DNA from 4 places in the Streptomyces sp. NPDC050658 genome. Region 4 is predicted to be linked to each of the others. Evidence: riboswitches for the same ligand, from Rfam matches in the RefSeq annotation. Region 4 holds a riboswitch; each other region holds the start of a gene.
What was found. Region 4 has a riboswitch for cobalamin ahead of ACIBKX_RS02580 (ABC transporter substrate-binding protein). Riboswitches for the same ligand answer to the same signal wherever they lie in the genome.

Region 1 (7,793 bases), 480 kb from region 4:
CCCTACTTCAAGCAGCAGTACAACGGCTCCCGCAACGCGGGCCTCGTCCGCGGGGCGTACCACTTCGCCGTACCGAACAAGTCGTCCGGCAAGAAGCAGGCCGCGTACTTCATGAACCACGGCGGACGGTGGCGGGCCGACGGCTGGACGCTGCCGCCGGCGCTCGACATCGAGCACAATCCGTACAGCTCACGCAAGTGCTACGGCCTCAGCAAGAGCAGCATGGTCAACTGGATCAAGTCGTTCAGCAACGAGGTGAAGCGCCAGACGGGGCGGCGCCCCGTGATCTACACGACGACGAAGTGGTGGAACGACTGCACGGGCGGCAGCCGCGCCTTCGCGTCGAACCACGCGCTGTGGCTCGCACGCTGGTCGTCGTCGGCCGGGTCGATGCCCAAGGGCTGGTCGTACTGGACGTTCTGGCAGTACGACAACAGCGGCAGCCTGCCGGGTGATCAGAATCTCTTCAACGGCTCGAAGAGCCAGCTGAAGCGGTTCGCCCGCGGCTAGCCCAAGGGCCCCTGGAAGCCCAGATTCCGGGCCTCGCGCCGCCCCTCCGGACGATCTCCGTCGGCATCCCGGCGGAAGCGGAGTGGCGGCGCCTCAGATCGGGTCACCGCACCGCCCGGCCCAGTTCACTTTCCGTTCACCCAGGTTGCCTACGTTCCACTTGCCACTGACGTCCAACAGAAGCCCGGGTAAATGGAACACATCACGCTTCTCCTCGGGATCGTGATCGTTACCGCTCTCGTGTTCGATTTCACGAACGGTTTCCACGACACAGCCAACGCGATGGCGACCACCATCTCGACCGGCGCCCTCAAGCCCAAGACGGCGGTGGCCATGTCCGCCGTGCTGAACCTCGTCGGAGCGTTCCTCTCCGTCGAAGTCGCCAAGACGATCTCTGGCGGCATCGTCAACGAGGACGGACTGAAGACAGAGGTCATATTCGCGGCCCTGGTCGGCGCGATCCTCTGGAATCTGCTGACCTGGCTGGTGGGCCTGCCCTCCAGCTCCTCCCACGCCCTCTTCGGCGGCCTCATCGGCGCCGCGGTCATGTCGATGGGCTGGTCGTCGATCAACGGCGGCACCGTCGTCACCAAGATCCTCATCCCGGCGCTCGCCGCGCCGCTCGTGGCCGGTCTGGCCGCGATGCTGGCCACGCGCCTGACGTACCGCATCGGCCGCAACACCGAGACCAAGGCCACCGCCAAGGGCTACCGCGTCGGCCAGATCGCCTCCGCGGGCCTCGTCTCGCTGGCCCACGGCACGAACGACGCGCAGAAGACCATGGGCATCATCACGCTCGCCCTGGTCACCGGCGGCGTCCTGAACCCCGGCGCCAACCCCCCGATGTGGGTCATCGTCTCGGCCGGCGTGGCCATCGCGCTCGGCACCTACCTCGGCGGCTGGCGCATCATCCGCACCATGGGCAAGGGCCTCACCGACCTCCAGCCGCAGCAGGGCTTCGCCGCCCAGACCAGCGCCGCGACGGTCATCCTGGCCTCCTCGCACCTGGGCTTCTCGCTCTCCACCACCCAGTCCTGCTCCGGCGCCGTGATGGGCGCGGGCCTCGGCCGCAAGGGCGGCGTGGTCCGCTGGTCCACCGCGACCCGGATGTTCGTCGCCTGGGGTCTGACCCTGCCGGCCGCCGGTCTGGTCGGCGCGGGCGCCGAGTTCCTGACCAAGCAGGGCCCCTGGGGCATCGCGGTGACCGCCGCGTTCCTGGTCGGCGGCTCGGCCGTCATCTGGGCGCTCTCCCGGCGCAACGCCGTCGACCACACGAACGTCGCGGACGACGAGATCGGCGGTGCGTCCGACGCGGAGCCCGCGGGCGTCGTGACCACCGCGATCGCCGCCGTGACGCCGCCGCCCACCGGCGCGGCCGCCGCGACCGGCGACGACGACCACGTCAAGGCCACCATCCCGGCCCCGACCGGCACCGTGGCGGACCCCGCCCCGGCCGCCACGGTGTAAGGACAGATCAGCATGGACATCGACTGGGCAGCTCTCGGCTCCGTCTTCGGAGTCAGCCTCGGCGTGACGGTCGCGCTGGTGGGCCTGTTCACCCTCGGCATCGTCGGCCTCTCCAAGCACGAGGCCGCGACCTCCGGAGCGGCGACCTCCGGCGGCAACACCGCGGCGGCGCGGGCGGGCGCATACGTGTGCTTCGCGCTCTGCGCGGCAGCGGTGGCGTACGGGATCTATCTGATCGTCGCCTGACGGCACAGCCGGTTCTCCGAAAGCCGGGTGGGACGCACCTCATGGGTGCGTCCCACCCGGCTTTTCACGCGAAAGAGCGGATGCGATGCGGCGAAACGACATATGGCATACTGGCAGGAAGCTGTCTGCTAGCGTCGGCTGCACATATAGCACTTTGCCATATGCCATGGAAACGAGCAGTCACGTCGACAGCGAGGAGCCACCATGCCGAGGGACAGGGAAGTCGATCCGAGCCTGAATCGCCGCAGGCTCCGGATCGCACTCCGCAAGGCCCGTGAGAATTCGATGCAGTCGCAGGGCCAGGCGGCCCACGCCCTGGACTGGTCACTTTCCAAGATCATGAGGATCGAGCAGGGAACGGTCAGCCTGTCCGTCACCGATCTGCGCGCGCTGCTCCAGCAGTACGAGGTGTCGGACGCCACGCTCTCCGCGGAGCTGGAAGAGGCGGCTCGCGGGTCCAAGGGAGCCAGCTGGTGGGCCCAGTACAACGACGTGATCGGCCCGCAGTTCAGCCAGTACCTGGGGTACGAGAGCGCCGCCGCGTCCTTTCGCACGTACAACCCGATCATCGTTCCCGGCCTGCTGCAGACGGACGAATACGCGATGGCGCTCCTCGCCCCGCGCGTCAACGAGCAGAAGGCCCGGCGGATCGTAGATCTGCGGACGGCCCGCCAGGATCGCGCCCTGGAGGGCGCGGAGCCGCCGTACACGTTCTTCGTCGTCGACGAGGCGGCCCTGCACCGGCAGGTCGGCGGGCCGCGTGTGCAGCGTGCCCAGTTGCAGCACCTGGTCTCCCTGGCGGACCGTCCGAAGGTCTCCCTCCAGGTGCTGCCGTTCACGGCGGGCGCCCACTACTCCACCCTGAGCAGCTTCATCCTGCTCGGCTTCCTGGACGACGAGGATCTGCTGTACCTGGAGGCCCAGGGGAACCAGTCGATCCGCGACGACCACGAGCTGATCGTGCGTCACCAGGAGTGCTTCGAGTCCCTCCGCGAGATCGCGTACGGCGGGGACAAGGCGATCGACCTGATCAACGAGATCAGGGACGGCATCGACAGCAGCTGATCTGCCGGGCCCGAGGAGCCCGGCGGGAGCGAGGAGGCCGCATATGCCAGCCGCGTTGCGAGAGTGGTGGCGGGGGGTCTTCGCGGCCATCCGGCAGACGCCGTGGCGGAACAGCGGGGACGACGGGGCGCACGGTGCGGGTGCGCCTGCCACGGACCCCTCCGCCGGGGCCACCGCTCCCCGGCGGGCACCGGCCGAGGACCCCTCCTACAACCGGCTCGTGCTCGAAGGGATGGGCGACCCGCTGGGTGCCGTGGTGATGGACATGCTGGACCACAACCGCACCGACGACCAGGCCCGGCTCTTCCGCACCAAGATCCGCAACTGCACCGGCTGCATACTCGTCCTGCTGCTCGCGCTCGCCGGAATGCTCGCCCTGCTCAGCGCCCTCGACCTGACGGCGTTCTGGCTGGTCTTCTCGGTGATCGGCGGGGTCATGACCCCCGTGGTGGCGCTGAGCCGTCAGCTGGCCAGGCTGATCACCGAGACCGGGACGAACCCGCCGACGCTCAGCGACGACCGCCGGGCCGTGGTGCCCGCGCAGCGACCCGATCCGCCTGCCGACGATCGTTCCTGAGCTCGGCGGAACCCCACCAGAGCCCCGCTGACACCGCGGTCACGGAGGCCGCGACACCCCAGGTGGCCAGGCGCGCGGCCGTGCCCTCGACGAGCAGCGCGACCAGCGCGCCCACCAGGGCCGCCGTCGCACCGAGCAGCGCGCAGACCACCACGGCCAGGACGACCGCCGAAGCCTTCCGCTTCCCCCCGTGTCCCCCGCTCACCAGGTGGCGTACTTCGGCGAGATGATGCTCAGTCATCCTTCCCCCCTCACTGTCCCCCTGTGCCGATCACTGCGTTCAGGAACGCTCGCCAGCGCTCAGCAGAGAAGACGACGCGTGGTCCCGACGGGTTCTGCGAATCACGGACAATCACCGCCTCTCGTACGAAGGCGACTTCGACGCAGTCTCCGTCGTGCCCGCTGTGGCTGCTCCTGCGCCACGACCGTCCGGCCCCGTTCTCGTTGCACACGCCGACCTCCCCCTACCGGAGAGCACGTCGCCGCACCATAGTGCCGTGGCCTCGGCCGGCCCAGCGGACCGCCGACAATCACCACAGAACGTCACGACCCGGACCCAAGCACGCTCGGAGCGCTCTCCGGATGTCGTGTTCCAGTCTAGGAAAGTTCAATTTCCGGGCCTAGGGAGATTCCGGCCCCATGTGGGTCTCCGCACACTCTCCCGTCCCAGGTCAACGGCAAGTTGACGGGCGTTGCGCGGCGTGGTGGACTGCCGGAGCCATTACGGCGGCAGCAGAGGAAACCGGTGTGAATCCGGTGCGGTCCCGCCACTGTCACCGGGGAGCGGACTCCCCGGGAGCCAGGAACTCTCGCCGCCGCGTCACGTCGAACCAGGGCGCGGACACCCTGAGTGAGGACATATCGCCATGCGCGGCCGCCCGTTGCCGGTTCCGTCTCTGACGTCGGGGTCCTTCCCCGGCAGCACGACCGGCTGACGCCATGAGTGCCGATCGCGACTTCGCGTACGGCGCCGCCGCCGGACTTCTCGGAGACCTTCTCCTCGGCGATCCTCGCCGCGGGCATCCGGTCGCCGCGTTCGGCCGTGCCGCGGGTGCCGTCGAGCGGGTGCTGTGGCGTGACCACCGCGGGTGGGGCGCGCTGCACACCGCCGTGTGTGCCGGGGGTGCCGCGGGCGCCGCCGCGCTCGCCTCTTGTCTTGTACGCCGTTCCCGTGCCGGATCCGTCGCGCTGACCGCCGCCGCGACCTGGACCGTGGTCGGCGGCACCTCCCTCGGCCGTGAGGCGCGGGCGATCGGCGGGGCGCTCGCCGCGGGGGACGTCGAGCTGGCCCGGGAGCGGCTGCCGCATCTGTGCGGGCGGGATCCGCAGGCGCTCGACGCCGACGGGATCGCGCGGGCCGTGGTCGAGTCCGTCGCCGAGAACACCTCTGACGCCGTGGTCGGGGCGCTGGTGTGGGGGGCGTTGGCGGGGGTTCCGGGGCTTGTCGGGTTCCGGGCCGTGAACACGCTGGACGCGATGGTGGGGCACAAGTCCGCGAAGTACCGGCGGTACGGGTGGGCTTCCGCTCGGCTCGACGATGTTCTGGGGTGGCCCGGGGCCCGGCTCACCGCCGCCCTCGCGGCAGCCGCCGGGGATTCGCCGCGGGGCGCGCTGCGGGCTTGGCGGGATGACGCCGGTCGGCATCCGAGTCCCAACGCGGGGCCCGTGGAAGCGGCCTTCGCGGGGGCGTTGGGCGTACGGCTCGGCGGAACTCTCTCGTACGGGGGTCGAGTGGAGCACCGCCCTGTTCTGAACGGGGGTGGGCGCCCTGTGGCCGTGGCCGACATCGAGCGTGCGGTAAAGCTGTCCCGGCGGGTTGGGGTGCTGGCGCTTGGAGTTGCCATTGCCGCACGGCTGAGCCGGAACCCGGCGACTGGGGCTGTGCCCACCCTTCCCCAAGCTCTCGGCTCCGCTCGACCAGGGGAGGCCCCACTCGCCCTGCGGAACGCCTGCCCACAGCCGAAGCAGCTTAGATCTAGGAGAACCTCATGAGTGGTGGGCTGCTTGTTGCCGGGACCACCTCCGATGCCGGGAAGAGTGTTGTCACCGCCGGGATCTGTCGGTGGCTGGCGCGTAAAGGCGTGTCCGTCGCGCCCTTCAAGGCGCAGAACATGTCGCTCAACTCCTTCGTCACCCGCGAGGGCGCCGAGATCGGGCGGGCGCAGGCCATGCAGGCGCAGGCCGCCCGCGTCGAGCCGAGCGCGCTGATGAATCCCGTGCTGCTCAAGCCGGGCAGCGACCGCAGCAGTCAGGTCGTGCTCATGGGGAAGCCCGTGGGCGAGATGACCGCGCGCGGGTTCTTCGGGGGGTCTGGGGGGTCGTCCCCCGGGGAAAGGCTGCACGGGGGGCGCCGGGCGGCGCTGCTCGACACCGTCGTGGGATGCCTGGAGGAACTTCGGGGCAGCTATGACGCCGTGATCTGCGAAGGCGCGGGCAGTCCCGCCGAGATCAATCTGCGGCGTACCGACATCGTGAACATGGGGATCGCGCGGGCCGCCCGCTTTCCCGTGCTCGTCGTCGGGGACATCGACCGGGGCGGCGTCTTCGCGTCCTTCTTCGGTACGACCGCCCTGCTGAGCCCCGAGGACCAGGAGCTGGTCGCCGGGTATCTCGTCAACAAGTTCCGGGGCGACGTCTCGCTGCTCGAACCGGGGCTCGACATGCTGCACGGGCTCACCGGGCGGCGCACGTTCGGTGTGCTGCCCTTCCAGCACGGGCTCGGCATCGACGAGGAGGACGGGCTCCGGGTGTCCCTGCGGGGCGCCGTGCGGGAGTCCGTCGTCGCGCCGCCGGTCGGCGAGGACGTGCTGCGGGTCGCCGTCTGTGCCGTACCGCTGATGTCCAACTTCACGGACGTGGACGCGCTCGCCGCCGAGCCGGGTGTCGTCGTGCGGTTCGTGGACCGGGCCGAGGAACTCGTCGACGCGGACCTCGTCGTCGTACCGGGCACGCGCGGGACCGTGCGCGCCCTGGAGTGGCTGCGGGAGCGCGGGCTCGCGGACGCCGTCGCGCGGCGCGCGGCCGAGGGGCGGCCGGTGCTCGGGATCTGCGGCGGCTTCCAGGTGCTCGGCGAGCGCATCGAGGACGACGTGGAGTCGCGGGCCGGGGCCGTGGACGGGCTCGGACTGCTGCCCGTGCGGGTGCGGTTCGCCCGCGAGAAGACCCTGGCGCGGCCCGTCGGCGAGGCGCTCGGTGAGCCCGTCGAGGGGTACGAGATCCATCACGGGGTCGCCGAAGTCCTGGGCGGGGAAGCCTTCTTGGACGGCTGCCGGGTCGGCGAGGTGTGGGGCACGCACTGGCACGGCTCGCTGGAGAGCGACGCGTTCCGGCGCCGCTTCCTCGCCGAGGTCGCCCGCGCCGCGGGGCGCCGCTTCGTGCCCGCGCCCGACACCAGCTTCGGCACCCTGCGCGAGGAGCAGCTCGATCTGCTCGGCGACCTGATCGAAGAGCACGCGGACACCGACGCGCTGCTCGGCCTGATCGAGACCGGCGCACCGGCCGGTCTCCCCTTCATCGCACCGGGGGCACCCCGATGACCGTCCTGGAGGCCTTGTGAGTACCCCCTATCCGTTCACCGCGCTCGTCGGCCAGGACGATCTGCGGCTCGCGCTGCTGCTCAACGCCGTGTCGCCCGCCGTCGGCGGTGTTCTCGTACGAGGCGAGAAGGGCACCGCCAAGTCCACTGCCGTGCGGGCCCTTTCGGCGCTGCTCCCGCAGGTGCCGGTGGTCGCGGGCTGCCGCTTCTCCTGCGATCCGGGCGCCGCCGATCCGGCCTGCCCCGACGGTCCGCACGAGGCCGGCGGGGACTCCGTGCGCGACGCGCGGATGGTCGAACTGCCCGTCGGCGCCTCCGAGGACCGCCTGGTCGGGGCCCTGGACATCGAGCGGGCGCTCGCCGAGGGCGTGAAGGCGTTCGAGCCGGGACTGC
Region 2 (7,793 bases), on a different contig from region 4:
AACTCTCACAGGGGGCGCGGTGGTGGTGTGCGGAAGCACACACCACCACCGCGTACGCCCCTGGTCAGAGGGTGGAACGGAGCTTTCGGGCGGCGGTGACGAGATTCTCCAGGGAGGCCCGGACCTCGGGCCAGCCGCGGGTCTTCAGGCCGCAGTCCGGATTCACCCAGAGCCGCTCGGCGGGAATCGCCTCAAGTCCCTTGCGGAGCAAGGCAGTCGCCTCGTCGGCGTCGGGCACGCGCGGCGAGTGGATGTCGTAGACGCCGGGCCCGACCTCCCGGGGATAGCCGGCCGCGGCGAGCTCGTCGGCGACCCGCATGTGCGAGCGGGCCGCCTCCAGGCTGATGACGTCGGCGTCGAGGTCGTCGATGGCGGCGAGGATGTCGCCGAACTCGGCGTAGCACATGTGGGTGTGGATCTGGGTGTCGGGACGGACGCCACAGGTGCTGAGCCGGAAGGACTCGGTGGCCCAGCCGAGGTACGCGGCGTGGTCGGCGGCGCGCAGCGGCAGGGTCTCGCGCAGCGCGGGCTCGTCCACCTGGATCACCGGACTCCCGGCCGCCTCAAGGTCGTTGACCTCGTCGCGCAGGGCGAGGGCGACCTGGCGTGCGGTGTCGGCGAGCGGCTGGTCGTCGCGGACGAAGGACCAGGCGAGCATGGTGACCGGGCCGGTGAGCATGCCCTTGACCGGCTTCTGGGTGAGCGACTGGGCGTACGCGGTCCAGCGGGCGGTCATCGGCTCGGGGCGGGAGATGTCACCGGCCAGGATCGGCGGGCGGACGTAGCGGGTGCCGTAGGACTGGACCCAGCCGTGCTGGGTGGCGAGATAGCCGGTGAGCTGTTCGGCGAAGTACTGGACCATGTCGTTGCGTTCGGGTTCGCCGTGCACCAGGACGTCGATGCCGGTCTTCTCCTGGAAGGCGACGACCTCGCGGATCTCGGCCTCGATGCGCTCCTCGTAGGCGGCCGTGCCGATGCGTCCGGCGCGCAGGTCGGCGCGGGCGGTGCGCAGTTCGCCGGTCTGCGGGAAGGAGCCGATGGAGGTGGTGGGCAGGAGCGGCAGGCGGAGCCGTTCGCGCTGGGCGGCGGTGCGCTGGGCGTACGGCTGGGAGCGGCGGGTGTCCGCTGCGGTGACGGCGGCGGCGCGGGCGCGCACCGCCGGGTCGTGGGTGAGCGAGGAGCCGGCGCGGGACGCCAGGTCGGCGCGGTTGGCGGCGAGTTGGGCGGCGATGGCGTCGGTGCCCTCGGTCAGTCCGCGGGCGAGGGTGGCGATCTCGGTGCTCTTCTGCCGGGCGAAGGCGAGCCAGCGGGCGAGCTGCGGGTCGAGGCCCTTCTCGGCCGCGGCGTCCAGCGGGACGTGCAGCAGGGAGCAGGAGGCGGCCACGTCGACCCGGTCGGCCAGTCCGAGCAGGGTGCCCAGGGTCGCCAGGGACTGCTCCAGGTCGTTGATCCAGACGTTGCGGCCGTCGACGACTCCGGCGACCAGTCGCTTGCCGGGCAGGCCGCCGACGGCGGCGAGGTCGTCGAGGTTGGCGGCGGCGGGTCCGGTGAAGTCGATCGCGAGTCCGTCGACGGGTGCCTTGGCGAGGACGGGCAGGGCCTCGCCGAGCCGGTCGAAGTAGGAGGCGGCGAGGAGCCGGGGCCGGTCGGTGAGGGCGCCGAGTTCGCGGTAGGCGCGGGCGGTGGCGTTCAGTTCGGCGGGGGTGCGGTCCTGGACCAGGGCGGGTTCGTCCAGCTGGACCCAGTCGGCGCCCGCCGCCCGCAGGTCGGCGAGGACTTCGGCGTACACGGGAAGGAGCCGGTCGAGCAGCGTCAGCGGCTCGAAGTCGGGGGCGACGCCGGGGGCAGGCTTGGCGAGCAGCAGATAGGTGACGGGGCCGACCAGGACGGGGCGCGCCTTCAGTCCGAGGCCGAGCGCCTCGCGCAGTTCGGTGACCTGCTTGCGGGAGTCCGTGGCGAAGACGGTGTCGGGCCCCAACTCGGGGACGAGGTAATGGTAGTTGGTGTCGAACCACTTGGTCATCTCCAGCGGCGCCACGTCCTGTGTGCCGCGCGCCATGGCGAAGTATCCGTCGAGGGCGTCGGCCTCGACCGCGGCGCGGTGGCGGTCCGGGACGGCGCCGACCATGACGCTGGTGTCGAGGACGTGGTCGTAGTACGAGAAGTCGCCGGTCGGCACCTCGTCGACACCGGCGTGGGCGAGCCTGCGCCAGTTGGCGCGGCGCAGTTCGGCGGCGGTCAGGCGCAGGGCCGCGGCGTCGACGCGGCCCTTCCAGTAGCCCTCGACGGCCTTCTTCAGCTCCCGGTCGGCGCCTTGCCGGGGGTAGCCGTAGACGGTGGCGCCGGCGGTGCGGGCCGTGGGTGTGGCGGTCACGGAACTCTCCTTCGCGAGTACTCGTCCTGGGTTCCCGGAACCGGCGATGGCGCGAAGGATGGCGAAGGGGGCGGCCCCCTCCAGGGGTGCCCGCCGCTGCCGCCGACCCGCCCTCGAGGTCACCGAGATTCCGTGCGCTCCGTCGCGCACGGGCAGTGGCAGGTCTTCGGACTCGCGGGCACGCCAGGCCTCTCGGAGGAGGACGAGGCACCTACTGGCCGTCGCTTCCCGGACCCGCTCGGGTCCAGTGCGTATGACGGCGGTCGTTCCCGCTCACCGCTGCGGGGCAGTCCCGGATTCCCACCGGGTTCCCTCTTGCGACGCGCCTGCCTGGCGGGCAGGGCGAACCAGCTGCGTCGGTCAGCCTATACGGCCTATCGTGAGGCCGCGTCGTACATATCGCCCCCAGGAGGCACCCGATGACCGCCCCGGACGTTCCGGCCAAGACCACCCCGCCGGTGGACGTGGCCGCCGCCCACGCCTCCGTCACCCCGCTGCAGCGGCTCACGGAGAAACTCGGCGACCAGGCGTCGGTGAAGGTCGTCTACGGCGAGCCCGTCACCACCGACGGCGTCACCGTCATCCCGGTCGCCGAGGTCGGCTTCGGGGTCGGCGGCGGCATCGGGAGCAAGGGCGCGGCCGCCGAGGGCGCCGCGAGCGGCGAGGACGGCGCGGCCGGGGGCGTCCGGGCCCGGCCGCGCGGCTTCATCGAGATCAGGGACGGCGCCGCCGTGTACCGGCCGATCCGTACGCCCTGGCTGGACGTCGCCGTTCCGCTGGCCGCTCTCGTGGTGGGCGCCGCCGCCCCGCCGCTGGTCCGCCGCTTCCTCGGCAGGCGCCGGGGCTGAGCCCTCGCCTCCTCGTCAGCGGGCGCTCCTGTCGACCCTGCGCAGCTTCGGCTGGTTCGCGGCCGGCGCGTTCTTCACCACGAGGGCGAGTTCCGCGATGTCCGGGGCCTCGTACACCGCGCGGATGAGCACGGTCACCCCGAGCGTCTTGCCGATCCTGCTGGTGAGCCGGGTCGCGAGGAGTGAGTCGCCGCCCAGTTCGAAGAAGTTGTCGTCCAGGCCGACCCGTTCGATGCGGAGCACCTCGGCGATCAGCTCGCACAGCTTCTCCTCCTCCGGGGTGCGCGGCGCGACATAGGCCTTGCCCTGGACCGCCGGTTCGGGCAGCGCCCGCTGGTCGAGCTTGCCGTTCTGGGTGAGCGGCAGCTCTTCGAGCAGGACGTGCGCGGCGGGCAGCATGTACTCGGGCAGCGCCGCGCGCAGCCTGTTCTGTACGTCGGTGAGCAGCGCGGCGCGGCCCGACCAGCGCTCCGGTGCGCCGACGGGCGCGGGGGTCCTGGGCGCGTCCGTCGCGTCCGTCGCGTCGGGGCGGCGGGCGTAGATGTTGTAGAGCGTCGTGTTGCGCAGCAGCCGGTTGTCCTGTTCGCAGACGAGGTCGTAGCCGAGGGCCTCGAGCAGGGTGACGACCTTGTCCAACTGGCCGTCGACGTCGTGGAGTTCGACGACGAGCTGGCGGATCTTCGGCCAGTCGCGGGCGTGGATGCCCTTGAGCACCTCGTACTCGGCGTTCTCCACGTCGATCTTCAGCAGGTCGATCCGGTCGATCGACTCCTCCGCGACGATCTCCGAGAGGGTGCGCAGCCGGCAGACGAACTCCTCGCTGTCGAGGCGGGCGTCGACGACCTCGTCGACGAGTTCGTCGGCGGCGGCCGCCTCCGGACCTCCCTCGGCCAGCGACTCCTGGTTGCGCAGATAGGAGCGGACCAGGTCATGGGCCTGCTCGGCGGTGGTCACGCTGGAGGAGATGACGGTGTTGTGGCGGTAGAAGGTGAACGTCTCCTCCTTCGCCCGGGCCGCCAGACCGCAGTCGTACACCTTGGCGTTGATGCCGTGCAGCGCCACGTTGCGGCGCAGCGAGTCGAACACCGGCGGGATCGGCTCGAAGGCGTAGATCCGGGTGTCCGGGCAGCGGCTGCCCGCGAACAGGGTGAACAGGCCGATGTTGGCGCCCACGTCGACGATGGTGTCGCCGTCCTCGATGGTGATGCCGTTCCGCAGATATTCGAGGTGCGTGAAGATCTCGTCGTAGAGGAAGTCGGTCTCGCTCTTGTTCTGCTGGAACACCGTCAGGCCGTTGGGCAGTTCGTACGTCCGTGCGTGCGCCTCCGGGTCGGTGCGCTCCAGGCGGAGCAGTTCGCGCACGGCGGGCGCGGTGTCCGCCGCCGGGACGAGATAGGCGACGAGGCGCTGGTCCCGGCCGTCCTCGTGGGCGCGCACCAGGACGCGGGCGTCCTGGACGGCGGGGTGTTCGGCGAGCCGGGCCTCGATCTCGCCCAGTTCGATGCGGAATCCGCGGATCTTCACCTGGTCGTCGTTGCGGCCCAGGTACTCCAGGGAGCCGTCGGGCAGTCGGCGGGCCAGGTCTCCCGACCGGTACATCCGGGCGCCGGGCTCCCCGCAGAACGGGTCGTCGAGGAAGCGCTCGGCGGTCAGCTCGGGCCGGTTCAGATAGCCGCGGGCCACGCCGGCGCCGCCGACGTACAGCTCGCCCGTGACGCCGATGGGCGCGGGGCGGGCGTGCGCGTCAAGGACGTAGGTGCGCAGGTCGGGGATGGGCCGCCCGATGGGGCTCACGGTGCGCCCGGTGTCGGCGGCCGTCAGCGGGTGGTAGGTGACGTGGACGGTCGTCTCGGTGATGCCGTACATGTTCACCAGGCGGGTGTCCTTGTTCACCGCGCGCCGCAGCCAGGGCCCCAGCGAGGCGACTTCCAGGGCCTCGCCGCCGAACACCACCACGCGCAGGGCGTGCGGCTCGGGGTTCTCGCCCTGGGCGGTGACGAGCTGCCGGAACGCGGTCGGCGTCTGGTTCAGGACGGTCACGCCCGAAGCGCACAGCAGCCGGTAGAAGTCCTGCGGGCTGCGCGTGACCATCTGCGGTACGACGACGAGTCGGCCGCCGTGCAGCAGCGCGCCCCAGATCTCCCACACCGAGAAGTCGAAGGCGAACGAGTGGAACAGCGTCCAGACGTCCCACGCGCCGAAGCGGAACCAGTCGTCGGTCGAGGTCAGCAGGCGGACCACTTGGCGGTGCTCGACCATGACGCCCTTGGGCACCCCGGTCGAGCCCGACGTGTAGATGACGTACGCCATGGCGGACGGCGTCAGCTCCGGCACGGACAGGTCGTCGGCGTCGAGGGTCTCCCACCGGTCGGCGTCCCTGCGGACGTCGACCACGGGAATCGACGTGACGGCGAGTCCTTGCGGCAGTTCCCCGTCGGTCACCAGGACGCGCGGCGCGCTGTCGTCCAGGGCGTGGGCCAGGCGGTCGGCCGGGGACGCCGGGTCGAGCGGCACATAGGCGCCGCCCGCCTTCAGGACCGCGAGCACGGCGACCGGCATCCGCTCGCTGCGCGGCAGGCAGAGCGCGACCGGTACGTCCGGGCCCACGCCGAGCCCGCGCAGGTGCCGCGCCAACTGGTTGGCCTGGTGGTTGAGTTCGCGGTAGGTGAGGCGGCGGTCCTCGAACTCCACGGCCACCGCGTCCGGCGACCCTGCGGCCACCTCCTCGAACCACTGGTGCAGGCATCGCGTCACCGGCTCCGCCGGGGGCACGTCGTTGAACTCCGTGAGGATGCGGTGGCGTACCGCGTCACTCAGGACGGACAGCTCCAGGACGGGGCGCCGCTGCGCGCCTTCGGTGGTGAGGGCGTCGACGAGGCGGGTGAGGGCGGTCTCCAGGTAGCCGACGACGAGTTCGGCGTCCGGGGCCGGGCCGTTGCCCGCGTCGAGGGCGAGCCTGAGGGCGAAGGCGTTCCCGAGGTCGTCGACCGTCAGGACGACGGGGTGCCCGCCGGCGTCGGCGCGGCCGGTGGCCTCCGGGCCCCGGTAGTCGAGGACGGTGTTGAACAGCGGGGTCTCGGGCGGCACCGCGCTGAATCCGTGGGCGACGGCGGGCGGGGTCTGAGCGAGCCGTGCCAGGTCGCGCAGCGTCCCGTCCAGGGCGGGCACCAGGTCGGCCGGGGCGGCCTCGCTCAAGTCGACGCGTACGGGAAGGGTGTTGACGACGGTTGCGGGGGCGCCCGGGGACTCGCCGCGGCCGGTGACGACGGTGCCGAAGACCACGTCGTCCCGCCCGCTGCACGCCGCCACGACCAGCGCGAGGCCCGCGTGGAACAGGGCGTCCGTGCCGACTCCCAGCTGCTGCGCGCAGGCACGGACGCGGGCGCCGAGGGCGGCGTCCAGCGGGCGGCTCGGCGCGGGTTCCCGGTGGCGGCCGTCGCCGGTGCTGCCCTGGAGGCCGAACGTCAGGGTGGGTTCGGTGACGTCGCCGAGCGCGGCCCCGAAGTGGTCAGCGGGGTCGGCCTCCTCGATCTCCTCGGCGACCGGCAGCGCCGCCACGTCACGCAGCCGGGCCTGCGGGTCCGCCGCGATGTCCGCGAGCACCTGCCCGTACAGGGCGGCCATCTCCTCGGCCTGCGCACGGCTGAACAGGTCCCGCTGGTACTGGAGGTTGAGGCGCAGCCGGTCCCCGTCGGGGTAGACGAAGACCGTCACCGGATACTGGCTCAGGGTGAACAGGCCGATGCCGGTCACGGCGATGCCGGCCGCCTCGCTGGCCTCCGCGATGCCCTCGCGGTCGAGGGGGAACGACTCGAAGCCGATGAGGCTGTCGAACAGGGCGGGAAGTCCGGTGGCCCGCAGCACTTCGGCCAGCCCGTGGTGATGGTGGCCGAGCAGTGCGCCCTGCCGCTCCTGAAGGGTGGTCAGGAGCTGGGCGAGGGTGTCGTCGGGGGCGTAGGGGACGCGTACCGGAACGGTGTTGATGAACGTGCCGACGATCGACTCCGCGCCCGGCAGCGCGGCGGGCCGTCCGGCCACCGCGGCGGCGAGCACCACATCTTGGCGCCCCGTCAGACGGTTCAGTACGACGGCCCAGGCCCCCTGCACCAGCGTGTTCAGGGTGACGCCCACTTCGGCGGCGCGGCGCGGCAGCGCGCGGGCCGCTTCGGCGGGCAGCGGGATGCCGGTCCAGTCGACGTCCACGTCGCCGGAGCCGGGGGTCGCGTGCGGGGCGACCAGGGTCGGCCCGTCGAGGCCCGCGAGCTCCCGCGCCCAGGCGCGGGCCGACTCCTGCCCGTCCTGCTCGGCCAGCCACTCCAGGTACGCGCGGTAGCTGCGGGCCGGGGGCAGCGCCGAGGCGTCGCCCTCGTCGGCGTAGAGCCGCAGCAGGTCCTGGATGAGCAGCGGCAGGCACCAGCCGTCGACATTGGCGTGATGGGCCGTCAGGACCAGGTCGTGCCGGTCCGCGGCCAGGGTGAGCAGGGCCATGCGCAGCATCGGCGGCGCCGCCGGGTCGAAGTGCGCCTTGAGGTCGCTCGCCAGGAACTGCTCGTACGCCGATTCCCGCATCG
Region 3 (7,793 bases), 870 kb from region 4:
GGCAGCCCAAGGTCCGCTGTGTTCATATGAGGGATGCTACCCCGCATCTCGTCACTCTGACGATTTCCTGGGCCCATTTGTGCGAGGCCCCCCTACGGGTGGCAGCATGGGTCAAGTGAGTACGGCTCCCGCAGAGATCACACGCCCGGAATCGGACGAAGAGACGTTCGCCGTCCCCGAACCGGACGTCCCCTGGATCACGCTCGTGCACAACGACCCGGTCAACCTGATGAGCTACGTGACGTACGTGTTCCAGACGTACTTCGGGTACTCGAAGGACAAGGCCACGAAGCTGATGATGGATGTGCACCACAAGGGCCGGGCCGTCGTGTCCACCGGCACGCGCGAGGAGATGGAGCGCGACGTGCAGGCCATGCACGGATACGGGCTGTGGGCCACCCTCCAGCAGGACCGCAAGTAGCGGTCCTCCCCAGCAGGACCGCAGACAGCAGGCCGACAGCAGCAGTGGACCGGAAGCAGCGACGCATCTGATGCCAGGACAATTCGAAGCGATCCCCGGGGGCGGCGCCGCCGTCGCGCTCGACGAGGTCGAGATCTCGATCATCCGTTCCCTCGCCGTCCAGCTCCTGGAGCTGATCGGTCCGGGCCCGGCCGAGGACGCCTCCGACGACCCGCTCGCCGAGCTGTTCGCGGAGGGCCCCAGCGAGCCGCCGACCGATCCGGTGCTGCAGCGGCTGCTTCCCGACGCATACGGCGGTCCGGGCAGCGAGAAGGACGACGGCGACGAACTGCGGGCGTACTCCGCGGAGTTCAGGCGCTTCACCGAGAACGACCTGCGGGCCAAGAAGCGCGACGACGCCCTGGCCGTGATCCGTTCCCTGGACTCCATGACGGCGGCGGGCGACGGCGGGGCCGTCCTGAAGCTGTCCGCGGAGGAGTCCCGGCACTGGCTCGGCGCCCTCAACGACCTGCGGCTCGCGATCGGCGCTCGCCTCGAGGTCACCGACGAGGAGGACACGGACCTCCTCTATCAGCTGCCGGACTCCGATCCGCGCAAACCGATGGTGATGGCCTATTTGTGGCTGGGTGGTCTGCAGGAAACGCTGGTCAGCACGTTGCTGGTGTGACCGGCGGTGCGGTCGGCGGTGCGGTCGGCGGTGCGGTCGGCGGTGTGACGAGGACGGCACCGCGCGGCCGGAAATCGATGTAGTCGGCACCTTTTAACAGGTGTTCGCTCAGCGGATCCTCAAATCCGGATAACGATCGCGTCACTTCAATGCCCGCGTATGCCACACCAAGGGAATTTTGTCCGCTTCTTCCAGTGGTGTGCGCCACACGCCGCTCAGTCGATCACTGTCACGGCCGTGATAAATCTTCACGACCACTCGGTGACGCCACCCATGTCGCCGAGGGCGCTCGGACCGGCAGACCGCCGGTAGCACTCCATCCATATCCGGGGGGATCAGGACCTGATCCGTGGCCATACGCAGACTGCGGGCACGGATCAGCGTGGAGAAAGGCGTCACCATGACCTCAGTGCAGGTCGAAGAGCATCACGACGGCAATGAGGCCGTAAAGGCCGGTTCGGACGGCACGTCCGGCGAGGGCTATCAGCGCGGGCTCGGAGCCCGGCAGATCCAGATGATCGCGATCGGCGGTGCCATCGGCACCGGCCTGTTCCTCGGCGCGGGCAAGGCCATTCACAAGGCCGGTCCGAGCCTCATCCTGGCGTACGCCATCGCCGGCCTCGTCATCTTCTTCATCATGCGCGCCCTGGGCGAGCTGCTCATGTACCGCGCGGTGTCGGGCTCCTTCTCGGAGTACGCGCGCGAGTTCATCGGCCCCTTCTTCGGCTACGTGACCGGCTGGACGTACTGGCTCTTCTGGGTCGTCACCGGCATCACGGAAGTCACGGCGGCCGCCCAGTACATGCAGTTCTGGACACATGACTCCATTCCGCAATGGGCGTACGCGCTGATCTTCACGGTCATCCTGTACGGCGCCAACCTGATCTCCGTGAAGCTCTTCGGCGAGCTCGAGTTCTGGTTCTCGATGGTCAAGGTCACCGCGATCATCGGCATGATCCTCATCTGCGCCGGCATCCTCACCATCGGCTTCTCCGACGCCGGTGACACCGCCTCCGTGACCCACCTGTGGGACCAGGGCGGCTTCTTCCCGAACGGCATCGGCTCCACGCTGATGACGCTGCAGATCGTGATGTTCGCCTTCCTCGCCGTCGAGCTGGTCGGCGTCACCGCGGGCGAGTCCAAGGACCCGAAGACCGTCCTGCCCAAGGCCATCAACACCGTGCCGTGGCGCATCGCCGTCTTCTACGTCGGCGCGCTGATCATGATCCTGTCGGTCGTGCCGTGGACGAGCTTCGTGCCGGGCGTCTCCCCGTTCGTCGCCGCCTTCGACAAGATGGGCCTCGGCGTCGGCGCCGCGATCGTCAACTTCGTCGTCCTGACGGCCGCGCTCTCGTCCTGCAACTCCGGCATGTACTCCACCGGCCGCATGCTGCGCGACCTGGCGCTGAACGGCCAGGGCCCGCAGTTCTTCACCAAGCTCACGAAGAACGGCCTGCCGCTGGTCGGCACCACCTTCTCCGCCGCGCTGATGCTCGTCGGCGTGTGGATCAACTACCAGTGGCCGGGCGAGGCGTTCAACTACGTCGTCTCCTTCGCGACCATCTCCGGCATGTGGGCCTGGATCATGATCCTGGTCTGCCAGATCAAGTACCGCCGCAAGTCGGACCGCGGCGAGCTGCCGAAGTCGACCTTCCGGGCGCCGGGAGCTCCGTTCACCAGCTGGTTCGCGCTGCTCTTCATCGGCATGGTGATCGTGATGATGGGCATCGACAAGGACGCCCGCATCTCGCTCTACGCGGCCCCGGTCTGGGCGCTGATCCTGGGCGTCGGCTACCTGGTCATGAACAGGCGCAACGGTCAGGCGACGGGCGGCGGCGAGTCCGCGCCGCAGGACGCGATCAAGTCCTGACGCTCGCCTGATGCGGGCCGGACTGCGGCCCGGTCCCAGCATGTGGGCCCACCCGTACCACTCCTCGGTACGGGTGGGCCCCTCTGCTTATCCTGGCTCCCATGCTGACCCTGACCCAGGCCCTCCACGACCAGATCGTCGCGCACGCGCGCCAGGACCACCCCGACGAGGCCTGCGGCGTGGTCGCGGGTCCCGCGGGCAGCGGACGCCCCGAGCGGTTCATCCCGATGCTGAACGCGGCCCGCTCGCCCACGTTCTACGAGTTCGACTCGACCGACCTGCTCAAGCTCTACCGCGAGATGGACGACCGCGACGAGGAGCCGGTGATCGTCTACCACTCGCACACGGCGACCGAGGCCTACCCCTCGCGCACCGACATCACGTATGCGAACGAACCCGGCGCGCACTACGTCCTGGTCTCCACGGCGGACACCGACGGCGCCGGCGAGTTCCAGTTCCGCTCGTACCGGATCGTCGAGGGCGAGGTCACCGAAGAAGAGGTGAAGGTCGTCCAGGCATACTGAGCCTCACCTTTGAGGCGGCAGGACCCAGGAAGCCGGTGCGAATCCGGCGCGGTCCCGCCACTGTGACCCCGCCCTCCCCGGGCGGGTCAGTCAGGAACTGACCTGCCGCCTTCTCCCACGGATACAAGGGACGCGGAATCCCTTGGAGGAGGCAAGCCCGGTCATGCCCATACCCATGTCCATGCCCATGTCCCACCGCCTGCGCGCGCTCACCGCCGCGGCCCTGCTGGTCCCGCTCGCCGCGTGCTCGTCGTCCGCGGACTCCGGGAAGGACGGCTCCGGAGCGGGCCCGAAGGCCGCGGGATTCCCGTACACCGTCACCAACTGCGGCGTGAAGACGACGTACGACGCACCCCCGAAGCGCGCCGTGACGATGAACCAGCACGCCACGGAAGTGATGCTGGAGCTGGGCCTCGCCGACCGCATGGCGGGCACGGCCTATCTGGACGACAAGGTCCTCCCGAAGTACGCGAAGGCGTACGGGGACATCCCGGTCGTCGCCAAGGAGTACCCCTCCTACGAGAAGCTCCTGGCCGCGAACCCCGACTATGTCTACGGCGGTTACGCGAGCGCCTTCCAGGCGGGCGAGGGCCGCAGCCGCACCGCACTCGCCAAGTCCGGCATCGACAGCCGCCTCAACGTGGAGGGCTGCGCGAAGCGGCCGGTGTCGATGGACGACGTGTACCGCGAGGTGCGGGAGGTCGGCAGCACGTTCGGGGTGCGGGAGCGGGCGGACCGGTGGGTGAGCGCGGCGAAGCGCGAACTGGCCGCGACGGAAGGCAGGTCGAAGGACCGCGACCCCGTCCCGGTCTTCGTGTACGACAGCGGGGACAAGTCGGCGTTCACCCTGGGCGGCCGGGGGATCGGCAACGACATCATCAAGCGTGCGGGCGGCCGCAACGTCTTCGAGGACCTGGACAGGTCCTTCGGCGACGCCTCCTGGGAGTCGGTCGTCGACCGCAGGCCGGAACTGATCGTGATCCTCGACTACGGCGGCACGACCGTGGCCCAGAAGAAGCGCCGCCTTCTGGACGACCCGGTCCTGGCGGACGTCCCCGCCATCAGGCACAAGCGCTTCGCGGTGCTGCCCCTGTCGGACGCGGTGACGGGGGTGCGGGCACCGGCGGCGGTGAAGAAGCTGGCGGACCAGCTGTGAGGTTCTCTTTCGGGGCGGTCGTCGCCGGGCTCCTCCTGGCCCTCGCGGCGGCGGCGACCGCCGGACTGGCCCTGGGCTCGGTCCGTATCCCCGTGGCCGACGTCCTGGAGATCCTCGGCGGCGGAGCCGACCCCTCCCCGTTCCGCACGATCGTCCTGGACGTGAGACTCCCCAGAGTCCTGCTCGGCGCGGTCGTCGGCGCGGGCCTGGCCGTCATAGGCACGGTCCTCCAGGCGCTGGTGCGAAACCCCCTGGCGGACCCCTTCCTCCTGGGTGTCTCCTCCGGCGCCTCGGCCGGGGCCGTGGTGGTGATCGTCCTCGGCAGCGCCTTCGGCCTGGGCGCGGGCCTCGCCACCACCGTCACGATCCCGGCGGCAGCCTTCGCCGGGGCCCTGTTCTCCCTGGCCCTCGTCTACGCCCTGGCCCGCGCGGGGGGAAACTTCGCCACCGGCCGGCTGATCCTCGCCGGAGTCGCCGTCTCGTACATCCTCTCCGCCCTGACCAGCCTGATCCTGGTCACCGCGGACAGCGCGGACCACCTCAAGGAAGTCCTGTACTGGACGCTCGGCGGGCTCGGCAGCGCCCGCTGGGACATGCTGGCGCTGCCCGCGGGCGTACTGCTCGTCGGCACGGCGCTGCTCGTCGCCCTGGCCCGCCCGCTGGACCTGCTCCTCGTCGGCGAGGAGGGCGCCACGGTGCTCGGCCTGGACACGGCCCGGTTCCGGGCGGCCGTCTTCGTCCTGGCGTCGCTGCTGACCGGCGTACTCGTCGCGTACAGCGGAGCGATCGGCTTCGTCGGCCTGATGGTGCCGCACGCCGCCCGGATGCTGGTCGGCGCCGCGCATCGCGCGCTGCTTCCGGTGGCGGCGCTGATGGGCGCGGTGTTCCTGGTGGCGGCGGACCTCGCGGCACGCACGGTCGCCGCACCGCAGGACATCCCGGTGGGGGTGCTCACGGCGCTGACCGGCGGCCCGTTCTTCCTGTGGCTGCTGCGCGGGAGCCGGAGCGGGGAGGCCGTCATATGACCGTCCTGCGTACGGAGAACCTCTCCTACCGGGTACCGGGGCCGGGCGGCCGCCTCCTCGTCGACGACGTCACCCTGCACGCCGCCGATGGCGAGACCATCGGCATCGTCGGCCCCAACGGCAGCGGCAAGACGACCCTGCTGCGCTGCGTGTACGGCACCCTCGCGCCCACCGGCGGCCGCGTCCTCCTGGACGGCGACGACCTGGCGGGCCGGTCGGCGAAGGAACGGGCCCGCAAGATCGCCACGGTCCCGCAGGACGGCCAGGGCGGATTCGAGCTCACCGTCCGGCAGATCGTCGCGATGGGCCGCTCCCCGCACAAGCGCTTCTGGGAGGCGGACACGGCGCGGGACGATCGACTGGTCGACGCGGCGCTGCGCCGGGTCGGCGCGGACGGCCTCGCCCACCGCACGTTCGCCCGTCTCTCCGGCGGCGAGCGGCAACGCGCCCTGGTGGCAAGGGCGTTGGTGCAGGATCCGGCCGTGGTCGTCCTGGACGAGCCGACCAATCACCTGGACATCCGCCACCAGCTGGAGATCCTCGGCCTGGTCCGCGATCTGGGCACGACGAATCTGCTGGCCCTGCACGACCTCAATCTGGCGGCGTACTACTGCGACCGTCTGTACGTCCTGCGGGACGGCCGCCTGGCCGCGTCGGGCGCCCCGAAGGAGGTCCTGACCGGCCAGCTGCTCGCGGAGGTGTACGGGGTGGCGGCGGAGGTGGCGGTGCATCCGGCGACGGGGGCGCCGACGGTGACGTATCTGCCGTCGCGCGGACTGCCGGCCACGGGCGCCGACGGCCCGGCATCCACGTGATGGACGTAAATCGTCCGCGATGTGAGATCACATTCCAGAACCCGGACCGGGAATCGATACGATGACCGCATGGTTCCCCACGACGTGAGCGACAAGATGCCGGGCATGCTGCTCGTTGCGCGTCTGCACGTCGATTTGTGCAGGCTCTCGAGCGCGATCTGTTCGCGCTGACCGCTGCCGCCGTACGGCCGTGAGCCGCGGCGCACCCGTGCGTACCGGGCACCCGCACATACGCACCCGCACCGAAGCACCCGCACTGACGCACCCGCACGACCGGGCCGCCGCGCGCCCACCCACGTGACTTCTTCCGACAGGAGCCCCAGCCATGGCCATCGAGGTCCGCATCCCGACCATCCTCCGCACCTACACCGACGGCGCCAAGGCCGTCGAGGGCAGCGGGGACACCCTTGCCGCGCTCTTCGCCGACCTCGACTCGCGGCACGCGGGCATCGCCGAGCGCATCGTGGACGGCGACAAACTGCGCCGCTTCGTGAACGTGTACCTGAACGACGAGGACGTCCGCTTCCTGGACGGCATCTCCACCAAGCTCACCGACGGCGACAACGTCACGATCCTGCCGGCCGTGGCCGGCGGCATGGTCTGATCCCGGATGCCCCGCTACGACTCCCCGCTGGCGGCGGTGGGCAATACGCCCCTCGTCCGCCTGCCGCGGCTCTCCCCCTCCGACGACGTCCGCATCTGGGCGAAGCTGGAGGACCGTAACCCGACCGGTTCCATCAAGGACCGCCCGGCGCTCCACATGGTGGAACAGGCCGAGAAGGACGGCCGGTTGACGCCCGGCTGCACGATCCTGGAGCCGACCTCCGGCAACACCGGCATCTCGCTGGCGATGGCGGCGAAGCTCAAGGGCTACCGCATCGTGTGCGTCATGCCGGAGAACACCTCGCAGGAGCGGCGCGACCTGCTCGCCATGTGGGGCGCGGAGATCATCTCGTCCCCCGCGGCGGGCGGCTCCAACACCGCCGTCCGGGTCGCGAAGGAGCTGGCGGCGGAGCACCCGGACTGGGTGATGCTCTACCAGTACGGGAACCCGGACAACGCGGGGGCGCACTACGCGACGACGGGCCCGGAGATCCTCGCGGACCTCCCCTCCGTCACCCACTTCGTGGCGGGGCTCGGCACGACGGGCACGCTGATGGGCGTGGGCCGCTATCTGCGCGAGCAGAAGCCGGACATCAAGATCGTCGCGGCGGAGCCGCGCTACGACGACCTGGTCTACGGCCTGCGCAACCTGGACGAGGGCTTCGTCCCCGAGCTGTACGACGCCTCGGTCCTGACGACCCGCTTCTCGGTC
Region 4 (7,793 bases):
CCGCCGCGCTGACCGGCCGGCTGCAGTCCTGGCTGCAGCCCTACGCGATGTTCTTCGTCGGGGTCGCCGGTGGCCTGAAGGACGACATCGAGCTCGATGACGTCGTCGTGGCGACCCGCGTGCACGCGTACCACGGGGGCAAGGAGTCCGCGGAGGGCTTCAAGGCGCGCCCGCACAGCTGGGAGGCCTCGCACCGGCTGCTGCAGGCCGCGAGGTTCGCCCTGCGTCCTTCCGAGTGGAACGGCACCGCGCACTTCAAGCCGGTCGCGGCCGGTGAAGTCGTGCTCAACAGCGCGGAGTCCGCGCTGGCCGCGCAGCTCGACACGCACTACAACGACGCCGTGGCCATCGAGATGGAGAGCGCCGGTGTCGCCGAGGCCGCGCACCTCGCGAGCGCGCTCTGGCTCACCATCCGCGGCATCAGCGACAAGGCCGACGGCCACAAGCACCTCGCCGACGCCGGGGGCTCCCAGAAGAGCGCGGCCACGAAGGCCGCCGAGGCCGCTTTCGCCGTACTGAGCGTGCTCAAGCCCGCGCCGCCCGGCGAAACCGGCCACGAGCGCACCCCCGCGGCATCGCCCGACGGCCAGGCGCGGAGCGAGCCGATTCCCGAGAAGCCGCAGAGCGCCCCGGTCGGCAGCGCCCCAGTCGGCAGCGTCCCGCCGGCACAGGAGCCGACACCGACACCGACGTCAGTTCCCGTGCCGGCGCCGGTGCCGTTGCCGTTCCTGCGCCGCAGACGCAGACAACTGCTGTACTCCGCCTCCGCGGTGGCCCTCCTCGGCGTCGGCGCCGGCATCTTCGCCTCCTTTCAGGGCGGCGGCGACGACGGCAAGGGCTCCGCGTCGCAGGCCGCGCTCCCCAGGTGCGCGGACGCGGACGCCACCGTGCGGATCGCCGCTTCCGTCGACCTCTCGGAGTCGCTGCGCGCGGCGGCCGACGAGTACGGGAGCCGCTCCGGCCAGGGCAAGTGCACCCGCGTCCAGGTCATGGGGGTCAACTCGGGCACCGCGATGCGCGCCCTCGCCGACGGCTGGGACGAGTCCGACGGGGAGAAGCCCGACGTGTGGTCGCCCGCCGGGACGTCCTGGCTGCCGCTGGCCCGCAGCCGCGCGAAGGGGTCGACGAAAGGGCTGTTCCCCGCCCTCGACCAGGCGAAGCCGATCGTGCAGAGCCCGCTGACCATCGCCATGCCCAAGCCCATGGCCCAGGAGCTCGGCTGGCCCGAGCGGACGATCAGCTGGAAGGAGCTCGCCGACTGGTCGAAGGACGCCGACGGGTTCTGGAAGGAGCACAACCAGCCGGAGTGGGGCGACTTCAAGCTCGGGAAGACGAATCCCGCGTACTCGACGTCCGGTCTTAACGCCACGGTCGCCGCCTTCTTCGCCAAGACCGGCACCAGCGGCGAACTGGCCCTCGAACACGTCGACAAGCCCGCCAACCAGGACTTCGTCAAGAGCATCGAGCAGTCCGCGGTGCACTACGGCGACACGACGCTGACGTTCCTCGCCAACCTCCGCGAGGCGAGCCAGGCGGGCCCGGACAAGGCGATGTCGTACATCTCGGCGGTGACGCTCGAGGAGAACACCGTCGTGGCGTACAACGCCGGATACCCGTGCGGGGCCCCGAGCCCGGACAAGGGCTGCGGGAAGACCGGCAAGCCGCACACCCCGCTGGCCGCCTTCTATCCGAAGGACGGCGTCATGTTCTCCGAGCACCCCTACATCGAGCTGAACGGGATGAACGCGGCGCAGCGGGCGGTCTCCGCCGACTTCCTCGGCTATCTGCGCACGCCCGAGGTGTTCAAGAAGCACTTCGAGCCGTTCGGCTACCGCACCCACGAGGGCAAGGTGCTCAAGGGGACCGACAAGGTCTCCGAGGCCAACGGCGCCCTTCCCGAGGCCCCCATCACCCCCATGCACATGCCGGAAGGCGGCGTGCTCGACCGGATCCTGGAGAGCTGGCCGACGCTGCGCAGGCGCGCCAACGTCCTCACCGTCATCGACACGTCCGAGTCGATGAACAGCGAGGTGCCCGGCACCGGCGACACGAAGATGGAGCTCCTGAAACGGGCCGAGCCCGCCCTGTTCGGGGAGTTCCACAAGAGCGACCGGGTCGGCCTCTGGAAGTTCTCGGACTCCGACGTCCTGGGCGGCGGCCATGACTACAAGGAGCTGGTGCCGGTCGGCCCGTTCGACGGCCGGCTGTCCGGCGGCACCCGCTCGAAGAAGCTGGCCGACAACGTCGCCGGGCTCGAACCGGGTGGTGCGACCGGTCTGTACGACACCCTGGACGCGGCGGTGCGGACGCTGCGGAAGGACTACGACCCGGGGGCCATCAACGCCGTCGTCCTGCTGACGGACGGCGTCAACGAGGACGGCAACAGCATCTCGCTGCCCGCCCTCCTGAAGCGGATCGGTGATCGCGGGCAGCCGCAGATCCGGGTGTTCACCATCGCCTACGGAGACAAGGCGGACAAGAAGGACGCCGGTGGCAGGACCGTCCTGGAGGAGGTCGCGTCGGCGACCGGCGGACGGGCGTACGACGCGAAGAACCCGAAGCTGATCCATGACGTGATCACGAGCGTGATCTCCAACTTCTGACGCCTCGCTCCTGATACGGCCGGTCCCGATGCCCGATGCCCGATGCCCTCAGCCCCGCAGGAAAGCGGACCACCTCAGCCCCGCAGGAAGCGGACCGACGGCCGGGCGTCCGGACCCGCGCCGTCCGGCTCCCGCGTCACCACCGCCCGTACCCCGTACACCTTCGCGATCAGCTCCTCGGTGATCACCTCCGCCGGGGTGCCCGCCGCATGGGCGGTGCCCTCGTGCAGGACGAGGAGGTGGTCGCAGAACATCGCCGCCAGGTTGAGGTCGTGCAGCGCGACGACCGTGGTCACGGGCAGGTCCGTCACCAGGGCGAGGAGGTCCAGCTGGTGCTGGATGTCGAGGTGGTTGGTGGGCTCGTCCAGGAGGAGTTCGCGGGGTTCCTGGGCCAGGGCGCGGGCGATCTGGACGCGTTGGCGTTCACCGCCGGAGAGGGTGTGCCAGGACTGGGCGGCGCGGTCGGCGAGGCCGGTGCGGGCCAGCGCATCGGAGACCGCCTCGTCGTCCCGCGCGGCGGGCGCCGACCAGGCCCTGCGGTGCGGGACACGGCCCAGACGTACGACATCACGTACCGTCAGTTCGACCTGTGTGTCGGCGTGTTGGTCGACCACGGCCAGTCTGCGCGCCACGGTCCTGCGGCCGAGTTCCGGCAGCGGGCTGCCGTCCAGGGTGACCACGCCCGACGCCGGGGACAGGACGCCGGACAGCAGGCGCAGGAGGGTGGACTTGCCCGAGCCGTTGGGGCCGAGCAGGCCCACCGTCGCGCCGGGCCGCGGAGCGATGCTCACCCCGTCGACGATCAGCCGGCCGCCCGCCCGCAGACTGACCCGGTCCGCCCGCAGGCCCTCGCCGTCTGACCTCATGTCATCGCCTTCCGCGTGCGGTAGAGGACGAGGACGAACGCCGGGACCCCGATGAGGGACGTGACGACACCCACCGGCACCTCCTGCGGGTCCAGGACCGTACGGGCCAGTGTGTCCACCCAGACCAGGAGCACCGCCCCCGCGAGCGCCGTGACCGGGAGCAGCCGGGCGTGCCCCGGTCCGACCACCGCGCGGGCCGCGTGCGGCAGGGCCAGGCCCACGAAGCCGATCGCGCCCGCGCTGCTGACCAGGACCGCCGTGAGCAGGGCCGTGGCGGTGAGGAGGATGAGACGGGTGCGGGCCACGTGGACGCCGAGGGTGGCCGCCGCGTCCTGGCCGAACGCGAACGCGTCCAGGGTGCGGGCCTGCGTCAGGCACACGGCGAGCGTCACCAGGAGGACCGCCGAGCCGATCCATACGTCGGTCCAGCCCACCCCGCTGAGCGAGCCGAGCAGCCAGAACAGCACCCCGCGCGTCGTCTCCGCGTCGGACGCCGTGAGGACCACGAACGAGGTGAGCGCGGAGAACAGCTGCATCGCCGCCACCCCGGAGAGCACGACCCGGTCGGCGCTCCCGCCCAGCGCGTGGCTGAGCAGCAGCACCAGGGCGAACGAGCACAGCGCCCCGGCGAAGGCCCCCGCGGAGACCGACACGACTCCCCCGCCGACGCCCAGGACGACCACCGCGACCGCCCCCGTGGACGCCCCGGAGGAGACGCCGAGCACGAACGGGTCGGCCAGCGGATTGCGCAGCAGCGACTGCAGGACCGCCCCGCACACCGCGAGCCCCGCGCCGCACACCGCCGCGAGCAGCGTGCGCGGCATCCGCAGGTTCCAGACGATGCCGTCCCGGATCGGCGTCAGACCCGTCTCTCCGCCGCCGAGGTGCGCCATGACGGCCGAGAACACGTCCGGTACGGAGATGTCGGCGGGGCCGATGGTGACGGTGACCGCCACGGAGAGCACGAGCGCCGCCACACCCGCTCCCCAGGCGAGCACCCCGCCGCCCGCGGCGGCGGCCCTCACTTCGCGAGCCCGAACTCGCGCAGCGCGTCCGCGACTTGCTCCACCCCGTCCACCGTACGGATCGTGGGGTTCATCGCCTGGCCGCTGAGCAGGACGTACCGCTTCTTCTTCACGGCGGTCAGGTTCTTGGTGACTGGGTTGGACTCCAGGAACTCGATCTTCTTCTTCGCGGACTCGGCGCTCTGCGCCTTGCGCGTGAGGTCGCCGATGACCAGGACGTCGGGGTCGCGGTCGGCCACGGTCTCCCAGTTGATCTGGGGCCACTCCTCGCGGGTGTCGTCGAAGACGTTCTTCGCGCCGAGTTCGCGGGTGATGATGCCGGGGGCGCCGCAGCAGCCCGCGATGTAGGGGGCCTTGGAGTCGGAGAACCAGTAGAGGAGCGTCGCGTCGGAGGCGTCGATGCCCTTCTTGGCCTTGGCGAGCCGCGCCTTCAGGTCGGCGACCAGACGCTCGCCGCGCTTCTCCACCCCGAACGCCCGCGCCAGGTCGCGCACTTCGCCGTAGACGGTGTCCATGGTGAGCGCCTTGACGCGGCTGCCGTCGCCGTCGCCGGTGTTGTCCTTGCCCGCGCAGTCGGTGGGCGAGACGTAGGAGGGGACGCCCAGTTCGGCGAACTTGGCGCGGTCGGCGGTGCCGCCCTTGCCGACCGTCGCGAGGAAGGAGGCGGTCACGAAGTCCGGCTCCTTGTCCAGGACCTTCTCGAAGGAGGGATAACGGTCGGAGAGCCGCTCGACCTTCGCGTTCTCCTTCTCCAGACCCTTGAGCACCGGATCGGTCCAGGTGCCGGTGCCGGCCATGCGGTCCGCGAGGCCGAGGGAGAGCAGGATCTCCGTGGAGCCCTGGTCCAGGGAGACGGCCCGCCGGGGCGGCGCCTTCAGCTCCGACTTCTTGCCGCAGGACGTGAGCGTCAGCGGATAGCCGGCGGCCTTCTTCCCGTCCGACGTCGCGGAGGAGCCGCCGCCGCAGGCGGTCAGGGTGAGGGCGAGGCAAACGGCCAGGACGCCGGATATCCGCACATGACGGGCGGTGGAGGACACACGTACCTGACGGGCTGTGGAGGACACACGATCCCTTGAGTCTCACGGCTCATACGCGGAGCCTGGCCTGCTTCGTCACCTCCGCCGCCCGGTGCGCGGACGGAGGTGCCAGCAGGTCTTCGGACTCGGGGATCGGCCGGACGGGGCGCCTTCCCAGGCGTCCGCGGACGCCCAGTGGCCGTTGCCCCGCCCGTTCCCCCTCACCGCTGCGCGTCAGTTCCGGATTCGCACCGGATTCCCTGGCCCTGGTGTGGGTTGACTGGCTTGCGCAAGTTACCACGCGAGGTCAGGGCGCCTTCTGGGGCCTCGGGGCACCCCGGTAGGTCCCGAAGGACCACTTGTTGCCCTCGGGATCGGCGATCGCGAACTCCCGGCTGCCGTACGGCTGGTCCTCGATCTCCCGGATGATCTTCACTCCGGCGTCGGTGAGCCGCCGGTACAGGTCGTCGACGTGGTCCGTGACGACGTACGCCCCGAAGGTGCCCGGCTTCAGGCACCAGTCCTGGGACGTCTCGTCGTACGAACCGAGCATGATCGCGCCGCCCTCGGGCCAGTCGAGCTCGGCGTGGGCCACCTTGTCGCCGTCTTCGTATACGGCGGTGCGCAGGAAGCCGACGGTGCCGACGAGGAAGTCGATCAGGGCGGGTGCGTCATGGGCCTGGAGCGTCGGCCAGACGTCCGGAGAGCGCTCGGCGGAGGCGGACCGGGGCTGCCGGTCTTCAGTGGTGTTCTCGGTGGTGTTCTCAGTGGCGTTCTCAGTGGTGTCCATGGCTCCTACTCTTCGCCCCCGCCGTGGCTCCCGGCTTGGATATTCCGGCACTCTTCGGCCACCCAGCCGGTGGGGCTCGTGCCGGTGTACTGCCGGAAGTCCCGTACGAGGTGGGAGTGGTCGTAGTAGCCGCAGTCGGCGGCGACCCCCGCCAGATCGGGCGCGGCACCCGCGGCGACGGAGCGGACGATCGCGGTGCGGGCCCGCTGGAAGCGCATCAGGCGGGCCGCCTGCTTCGGGGTCACGCCCGTCTCGGCGCGGAACAGCGCGGTCAGTCGGCGCTCGCTGAGCGCGACGTGCCGGGAGAGACCGCCGATCGTGCCCGCGCCCCGGTGTCTGGCCAGCCAGGCCCAGGCCTCGGCGACCTCGGGACGTACGGATCCCCCGTCGTCGGAGGCCGCGCACCGGCGCAGATAGCCGGACAGCGCCGCGAACCGCTCCTCCCAGCCGCCCTGCCCGCACAGCCGCTCCCGGACCTCGGTGGCACTCCGCCCCATCACCTCCGCGCCGGACGTGATCAGGTCGCCGCCGAGTTCGGCCGCCGGGACGCCGAACAGGGCGCGGGCGGCGAGCGGATGGACGGCGAGCTGGATGCCCGCCTCGTGCTCGGGCCTGACGACGTACGCCGGGCTCTGGTGCAGTCCGCCGAGGACGATGTCCGTGCGGCAGGCGTCGGCGCCGCCCGCCTGCTCGGGGGTGGCGCCGCCGACGACCGGGCCGTCCAGGGAGAAGATCAGCGTCAGATACGGGGACGGTACGCCTCGGTGCAGGCCCGGCCGCTCGGCCGCGGTGCGGTAGCCGACCGCGGACACGACCATGCCGTCGAGCCGTGGGACGGCCCGCACGAACTCGCGGGACGCGTTCTGCCCGGAGGCGGTCTCCATGGGTCCCAGTATGCGATGGACGCGGCCCGCGCGCGGGTCCTGGACGTTCGGTGCGGCTACCCCGCGCGGGGCCGCTCCATGCCCGCCGCGCGCGGTGATGTCGATCATGGGAATCCACGGTCCGGCCCCGTACGATGACCCGCCGCTCCGGACGGGGCGCGGACCGCTCTCAGGGGGCAAGACATGGCAGCAAGGACGGCAGTGACGACCAAGGGCAAGCTCGCGCTGCTCGGCACGGCGGGCGCGCTCACCGCGGCCGTACTCGCGGGGACGGCGCTCTGGCCGGGCGCGGAGGCCACCGCGGCGGAGACCTCCGCGCGGACCGCCGGCGAGCTGAAGCACTGGCCCAAGCCGGTGGCGGCGAAGCTCGGCAAGGTCATCGCCGAGAACGAGCACAAGGGTGCGTACGCCGTGTTCGACGCGGACAACACGACGTACCGCAACGACCTGGAGGAGTCGCTGCTGCCGTTCCTGGAGATGAAGGGGGTGCTGACCCGCAAGTCGATGGACCCGTCGCTGAAGGTCATCCCCTTCAAGGACACGGCGCAGCACAAGGAGAGCCTGTACAGCTACTACAACCGGCTCTGCGAGGTCGACGACCAGGTCTGC

Region 1: another riboswitch for cobalamin. It lies ahead of ACIBKX_RS00375 (cobalamin biosynthesis protein); the one in region 4 lies ahead of ACIBKX_RS02580 (ABC transporter substrate-binding protein).
Region 2: another riboswitch for cobalamin. It lies ahead of metE (5-methyltetrahydropteroyltriglutamate--homocysteine S-methyltransferase); the one in region 4 lies ahead of ACIBKX_RS02580 (ABC transporter substrate-binding protein).
Region 3: another riboswitch for cobalamin. It lies ahead of ACIBKX_RS06325 (ABC transporter substrate-binding protein); the one in region 4 lies ahead of ACIBKX_RS02580 (ABC transporter substrate-binding protein).

What each region holds. Positions count from the first base shown of each region.
Region 1 is NZ_JBITGM010000001.1:63,846-71,638, forward strand. It holds gene ACIBKX_RS00340 (lysozyme) at 1-510, shown strand, start outside; gene ACIBKX_RS00345 (inorganic phosphate transporter) at 703-1,977, shown strand; gene ACIBKX_RS00350 (hypothetical protein) at 1,990-2,223, shown strand; gene ACIBKX_RS00355 (helix-turn-helix transcriptional regulator) at 2,428-3,288, shown strand; gene ACIBKX_RS00360 (hypothetical protein) at 3,332-3,865, shown strand; gene ACIBKX_RS00365 (hypothetical protein) at 3,798-4,106, opposite strand; gene ACIBKX_RS00370 (DUF397 domain-containing protein) at 4,117-4,317, opposite strand; cobalamin riboswitch at 4,562-4,697, shown strand; gene ACIBKX_RS00375 (cobalamin biosynthesis protein) at 4,805-5,857, shown strand; gene ACIBKX_RS00380 (cobyric acid synthase) at 5,854-7,401, shown strand; gene ACIBKX_RS00385 (putative cobaltochelatase) at 7,418-7,793, shown strand, end outside.
Region 2 is NZ_JBITGM010000010.1:62,376-70,168, forward strand. It holds gene metE (5-methyltetrahydropteroyltriglutamate--homocysteine S-methyltransferase) at 65-2,374, opposite strand; cobalamin riboswitch at 2,535-2,691, opposite strand; gene ACIBKX_RS30140 (spore germination protein GerW family protein) at 2,794-3,222, shown strand; gene ACIBKX_RS30145 (amino acid adenylation domain-containing protein) at 3,238-7,793, opposite strand, start outside.
Region 3 is NZ_JBITGM010000001.1:1,412,529-1,420,321, reverse strand. It holds gene ACIBKX_RS06350 (nicotinate phosphoribosyltransferase) at 1-26, opposite strand, end outside; gene clpS (ATP-dependent Clp protease adapter ClpS) at 107-421, shown strand; gene ACIBKX_RS06340 (DUF2017 domain-containing protein) at 492-1,088, shown strand; gene ACIBKX_RS06335 (amino acid permease) at 1,489-2,958, shown strand; gene ACIBKX_RS06330 (M67 family metallopeptidase) at 3,060-3,482, shown strand; cobalamin riboswitch at 3,446-3,603, shown strand; gene ACIBKX_RS06325 (ABC transporter substrate-binding protein) at 3,670-4,638, shown strand; gene ACIBKX_RS06320 (iron ABC transporter permease) at 4,635-5,663, shown strand; gene ACIBKX_RS06315 (ABC transporter ATP-binding protein) at 5,660-6,478, shown strand; gene ACIBKX_RS06310 (putative leader peptide) at 6,548-6,649, shown strand; gene ACIBKX_RS06305 (MoaD/ThiS family protein) at 6,804-7,082, shown strand; gene ACIBKX_RS06300 (cysteine synthase) at 7,089-7,793, shown strand, end outside.
Region 4 is NZ_JBITGM010000001.1:544,842-552,634, forward strand. It holds gene ACIBKX_RS02565 (substrate-binding domain-containing protein) at 1-2,603, shown strand, start outside; gene ACIBKX_RS02570 (ABC transporter ATP-binding protein) at 2,678-3,469, opposite strand; gene ACIBKX_RS02575 (iron chelate uptake ABC transporter family permease subunit) at 3,466-4,494, opposite strand; gene ACIBKX_RS02580 (ABC transporter substrate-binding protein) at 4,491-5,531, opposite strand; cobalamin riboswitch at 5,624-5,810, opposite strand; gene ACIBKX_RS02585 (VOC family protein) at 5,818-6,300, opposite strand; gene ACIBKX_RS02590 (helix-turn-helix domain-containing protein) at 6,306-7,292, opposite strand; gene ACIBKX_RS02595 (haloacid dehalogenase-like hydrolase) at 7,368-7,793, shown strand, end outside.